DNA from 2 places in the Lentibacillus daqui genome. Region 1 is predicted to be linked to the other one. Evidence: riboswitches for the same ligand, from Rfam matches in the RefSeq annotation. Region 1 holds a riboswitch; the other holds the start of a gene.
The links. Region 1 has a riboswitch for cobalamin ahead of O2S85_RS17755 (ribonucleoside-diphosphate reductase subunit alpha). Riboswitches for the same ligand answer to the same signal wherever they lie in the genome.
Positions count from the first base shown of each region.

Region 1 (3,211 bases):
GATTCATCTTTCCAGCCCATGATTTGTTTCACCTGATGCGGGCAGAAAGTATGCCATTCGCCAATACTGCGGCCGTTCTCATCAACTTCCTGCAGCTTTTTCATAAATAAATCTGGAATGGCCACTCCAGTAAAAATATCGTGGGCTTTCCGGCGTTCGTCACCATTATTGGTTTTCAGATCAAGGAACCCATTCATGATATCCTTATGAAAAACATCCAAATAAATGGCTACAGCTCCCTGCCGCTGGCCAAGCTGATCAACACTGACTGCGGTATCGTTCAATAAGCGGATCCATGGGACAACCCCTGATGAATTTCCTTTAAATTTCTTAATATCAGACCCAAGCGCCCGTACTTTTCCATAGTAAATACCAATTCCGCCGCCGTCTTTGCTTAATCTGGCAATATCCCAATTATTCAGGTAAATCCCATCAAGCGAATCGTCCACTGTATCAATAAAGCAGGAGGACAACTGACCAAAACTTTTCCCGGCATTGGCAAGCGTTGGTGTGGCGACCGTCATATACAAATTGCTCATGGCCCAGTAAGCCTCTTTCACAAGTTCCAGGCGTTTATCCTTCATTTCGTTTTTCATCAATGTCATCGCAATAATCATAAACCGTTCCTGTGGTAATTCAAACACCCGATGTTCATGATCCCTTGCTATGTACCGGTCGGCCAGTAAAAATAGACCAATATAATTGAATAACTTATCCCGCTCCGGATCGATCTCCTGACCAATAGCGATGATCTCATCTTTATCGTAAACAGCAAGCAAATCCGCTGCATAGATGCCTTTATCCGTAAGCGTTTGGATTAATTGATAAAAGTCTCCGTATTTTTTACTTGGATCATATCCGCGATTTACTGCTGCTTGTGCATAAAGATCATTTAAATACATCTGTGCCGCTACAAACGTCCACCCTGGCTGATCCATGGCAATATGATTTAAAGCATAAAATAATGCCTGCTCGTTTGCCTCCTCTTTCGTCACATCCATTGACTGTAGTTCCCGAATAACATCATCTGCCTTCAGGTTATACCGCTGTGCTGCATCTTCAATGACGGCAACAATTTCATCGACCATTGCATCCATTTGTGTTTCCATTATTTCTTCCTCCCTATGAAACTCCCTGGAAAATGAAAAAATCCACACCAGAACTTGGAGTGGATCGAAACAACAATGCCAACAATCATCAAGAAAGTCGAAGGAAACGTACATTCTTTCCCGTCCAATCTTGGTTGACACTATCATTTCATCTTCTCCATCCCCGAAGAAGTTGAAATTTTATTAGACACGCATTGAGTAAAGCATATTTTCAACGCCTAAAAGACTGGTCTCCTGACTCATGCTTCAACCTACACCCGAGCCCTTCCCGTTGATAGAATTACAGTGGTGTTTACTCAGTTTCGTCAGCATTTACAGTTGCGGGGGCAGTCCTGGATTTGCACCAGGTTCCCAATTAAGCAAAAGCATCTTTTTGTCAAATACTATATATAGTTTTATTCTACAAAAAATTACACAATATATTGTGTTGGCTACTACTATCTATCCTAAATTATATTTGTCAGTTTAGCAAGGGTTTTTTAATCGAATCTAAAAAATCATTTTTTATTTTATCCAGCGTTAGTAAAGAACCACGATACAATAAGAAAGATACCCGCAACTCCCCAAATAGTAAGTCCTCCTATCCACCAAACGACGAATTTAGTGTTTTTGGACTCTCCTTTACCCCATGTATCTGCTTTTATAAAGGCAATCTTACGCTTCACATTTTTCACCGTAGAAAAATAAATAAAGAATCCAATTACAAAGTAAAAAATAATTAACAAGGTTTTGATCACATCCACAGTCGTTATTTCCGAATTGAGCATAACAACGATCATGAGTACGACAGCAACATCCAAAAGATGAATCCACACCTTGACCTCCCTAAAAAGTTTCCTGCGTTTAGCTATCAAAAGGAAACTAAAATTTATACAAAGGGTAATTATACTTATCACATCACATATCACAATAGCAAAAAAATAAACCGGTTGTCATAACACCGGCTACATAGTAGTAAGTAATAAAATGCAACAAAAACTTTGCTTGAAAATTGAAAATGCGTAATGATCTAATTAATTAACCACCAAACTGAAAAATCAATACACTAATTATAAGGCATATTAGTGCTATAAATATAACTATGTATATGGTTCGTTCAGAAGGCGAGAGTTTTCTCTGTTTTTTTATTTTATCCAAATGCCGTAAGTATAAGACTGAAATAATAACAAATAAAACACTGGCTATCGCACTTAAAATTTCTGCAAATAAAATCAAATGTACCACCCCATTTAGGCTAGTTAGCTCATATTCGGTTGGATGCAAAATTCCCCCCTATGAATTAGGCTCTCATATCAATTAAAGTATGACATTATGTACAGAATAACAGCAAATGGAAAAACAATAAAAAACCAGTTTAATCCCTGTAGAATCCTTATCGAGATTGTATAATTTTTATTTGTAGCCTTTCTAATATACAGAAATGAGATTAAACCGATTATCGGTGTGAAAAAGGCTAAATATCCGTAATTTGACGGAATCCATAAGTGTCTTTTTTTAACCATACTAGGACCCCCTCCTCCTTCAAATTGTTTTACAATCTAGCCCAATTGAAGCACAATCTTATCCTGTGAATGTACCTGGTTAATTTATTCTTCAATTTTTCTTTTGGATGCTGAAAAAGCAGTAATAACACTAGCTAAAATAACAAAAATAAGCATTCCGAAGCTAACAACACCAATACCCATTCCTACCCAGGAACCAACAATGTATGATGTTATAAATAATGCCACAGAGGCATTAAGCAAATCAGCAACGTAAAGTCTAATTTCTGTTTTATTTGGCTCGAGTTTTTTTCCTCCGGGCGTTTTTTTATCTGATTCTTCTTGGTCATTTTACGTTCTTCCAGAAATATATCGTTCATGCCTTTAACTATAAAATTCAGGGCTAAAATAACCATCGTAAAGGCAATAATCACATCAAAGAACATCCAGGACCAGCCACTTAGATGATCAAACCCATTACCAACCATGCCGGACCATTCACTGGAAACGGAAAGGTATGCGGATTGTCCATCACCCAGATCTTTTGCAATTGTCCCACCAAATAATAAATGAAAAAACCCAAGGTGAATGAGCAACACCAATACTTGAACAATTTCTAGT
Region 1 covers NZ_CP114176.1:3,561,703-3,564,913, forward strand. Annotated here, with positions in the region: gene O2S85_RS17755 (ribonucleoside-diphosphate reductase subunit alpha) at 1-1,256, opposite strand, end outside; cobalamin riboswitch at 1,317-1,497, opposite strand; gene O2S85_RS17760 (hypothetical protein) at 1,619-1,924, opposite strand; gene O2S85_RS17765 (hypothetical protein) at 2,696-2,839, opposite strand; gene O2S85_RS17770 (ABC transporter permease) at 2,824-3,211, opposite strand, start outside.

Region 2 (3,211 bases), 1.2 Mb from region 1:
TCGTAGCGGCCAGCCTATCTGGTTTTCTTTGGGGACTTCTACAAATTGCGCTTGGTCAGGCATGGATACTTACCCCTACCCAAGCATTTATTGAATATTTTATTGCTTTTGCTTGTATTGGATTTGCAGGGCTGTTTTATCACCAAGTCAAAGGGAACCTACAAAAGGGACACAAAGGACATGCTTTGTTATGGATGACGATTGCCATATTTGTTGGCGGGGCGACACGTTATTTTTGGCATTTTGTCGCTGGGGTTATCTTCTTTAAGAAGTATGCCATTGAGGCGGGGAAATCACCATTTATTTATTCGCTGGTTACCAATGGCATCACCTATATCGCTGTCTCAATCGCCTGTGCGGTTATTTTGGGATTGATCGTTTCAAAGGCAGGACAAATCATCACCTCGGCGAAACAAATAGGTCAGCAGCGAAGGGCAGGTTAATAAAAGGACAGTCCTCTACCATTTTAGGGGACTGTCCTTTATTCAATCCGGATTGTATTTTTCTATTTTGGATGGTATTGACGCCCTGTTCACGGTAGATTCCTCACGCTTTTTCTTTCCCATCGCCCGTGACCGCTCTTCTCTCGATAGATTCCTCCTATTTTTACTCTCCTATCTGCCGTGAGAATCTGTAGCTAATTATGATTTTGTATTTTGTTTATCTATATTGTATGTCATTTTTCATCATTTACCTGTTCGATTTGACATGGATGTTGTATACTGGAAGAGGAAATAAAATATTCGTGTAACAGACTCGGGTGTCTAGCGCAACTGTTCAAGAGGTTCGAATGAATTCTGGCTGATGTGCCTCTTTTTGAACACGGAATAATAGACTTAAAATGGAAGTTCGGTGTAAATCCGACGCGGTCCCGCCACTGTAAATGGTTGTTGCCTTTTAATCCACTGTACATAGGTTTGTATGGGAAGGGAAGGGCAACGGTAACCATGAGCCAGGACACTGCCTGATTCTGAAACACCATGAACCTACGCGGATAGGGAGGTGTGCAACTTGGCTGGATGGTACTGCTTTGTCAAAAATAAGTATCCATCTACTGTTAATGAGTAGCACCCCTTTTTAATAGGAGGTGTTTTTTTATTGCTTATCCATGGTTATGAGAGAAGACTGCTTTGTAGCGCTATTTTGTAAACACTAGGGGGGACAATACGATCATGAAAAAGATTTATTTGGTTTTATTCACTGCTATCTTATTTTTAGGAATTTTAGCCGGTTGTGGAAATTCAGATGATAACGCTGAAAAAGGAAAGGATAATGCAGACAATACTAAAACAGAACAGACGGAGGAACAGGCTTTTCCGGTAACAGTGACCGATGGGAATGGATATAAATTAACCATTGATGAAAAACCGGAACGAATTGTCTCGGTTTTACCAAGTAATACGGAAATTGCTTTTGACCTGGGACTTGGCGATCAAATTGTTGGTGTATCTGACCATGATGATTTTCCGAAAGAGGCATCCGAAAAGGAAAAAATCGGTGGGCTGGAATTAAATGTGGAAAAAATTCTTTCACTTGATCCGCAATTGGTGCTTGCAGATCAAACCAATGACGAGAAAGCACTTAAACAAATTGAAGAAGCGGGCATTCCGGTATTGGTTGTTGCCAGTGCAAATAACTTTGATGAGGTTTACGATTCAATTCATTTGATTGGACAAGCCACAGGAACACTATATAAGGCTGACCAGATTATTGATGATATGAAGGAAAAATTAACTGCACTTAAGGATAAGGCAAATGCCATTGATAAAGATGACCAAAAAAAGGTTTACATGGAAATTTCCCCATCACCTGATATTTATACCGCTGGAAAAAATACGTTTATGGACGAGCTATTAACAATTATCCATGCGGAAAATGCTGCTGGTGATCAGGAAGGCTGGCCAAAAATAAATGAGGAACAGGCTATTGCAAGCAATCCGGATGTGATTATTACAACATACGGTTCATATGTGGACGATCCCGTTGCCGAAATAACCCAAAGAGATGGCTGGGAGGATGTATCAGCAGTTAAAAACGAACAAATTTATGATGTGGACGAAGATCTGGTTAACCGTCCAGGTCCACGATTGGTTGATGGTGTTGAGGAACTTGGAAAAGTGATTTATCCAGATGTATTCGATGACTAAGCGGATTACAGCGTACGGGATACTGTTTGTGATACTGGTTGTTTCCATGTTAATGGGCATTTCAATTGGAACAGTTCAGGTACCTGTTACAACTATTCTGAAGACTATTTTTGCTGCTATCTCACATACATCTATCTCCGATTCGGTGGATCCGATGTATGAAAATATTGTGATGAATGTACGCTTGCCACGAGTTATGTTATCGGGAATTATCGGAGCCTCGTTAGCGATTGCGGGTGCAGCCTTTCAGGGATTATTAAGAAATCCATTGGCAGACCCGTATACGCTGGGGGTTTCCTCCGGTGCTAGTGTTGGGGCAGTGTTGACAATTTTTTTGCATTTATCATTACCGTTTTTAGGGCTGTATACATTGCCGGTATTAAGTGTGGTGGCCTCGTTTTTGACGATTTTTTTGGTGCTCTTCTTTACCAAACGGGTCGACCGTAGTATGCGGGTGGAAACGATTATTTTGACCGGTGTCATCTTTAGTTCGTTCCTTGGTGCCCTTATCTCATTAATGATTGCATTAACCGGTGATGAGTTACGACAGATCATCGGCTGGTTACTTGGAAGTGTGTCCATGCGGGGATGGGATTACGTATGGATTATCCTGCCATTCTTTATTGTGGGAGCTGGTATTCTAATGCTGCATGCTACCGAATTAAATGCCATGTCATTCGGTGAACAACAAGCGAAACATTTAGGTGTTAACGTGGAACGAAAAAAGATGAATGTGTTGATTGCAGGATCGATACTAACCGGTGCAGCCGTGGCGGTTTCCGGGACGATTGGATTTGTCGGACTTGTCATTCCACATTTTATTCGTATTATTTGGGGACCGGATCATAAGCATTTACTTCCATTATCCATTTTAGCTGGTGCGGGCTTCCTGATCTTAGCTGATCTGGTGTCCCGAACGATAATTGCCCCGTCTGAATTACCGATTGGTGTTATTACTGCTTTGATCGGAGCACCTATATTTGCGGTTATTCTGATCAGGAGGAGAAATTGAATTTTTCGGGATTCTCCGCAGTAAGGTCGAAGAAGAACAACATGAGGCGGGA
Region 2 covers NZ_CP114176.1:1,031,484-1,034,694, forward strand. Annotated here, with positions in the region: gene thiT (energy-coupled thiamine transporter ThiT) at 1-443, shown strand, start outside; cobalamin riboswitch at 788-982, shown strand; gene O2S85_RS05285 (ABC transporter substrate-binding protein) at 1,173-2,147, shown strand; gene O2S85_RS05290 (FecCD family ABC transporter permease) at 2,131-3,159, shown strand.
Region 2: another riboswitch for cobalamin. It lies ahead of O2S85_RS05285 (ABC transporter substrate-binding protein); the one in region 1 lies ahead of O2S85_RS17755 (ribonucleoside-diphosphate reductase subunit alpha).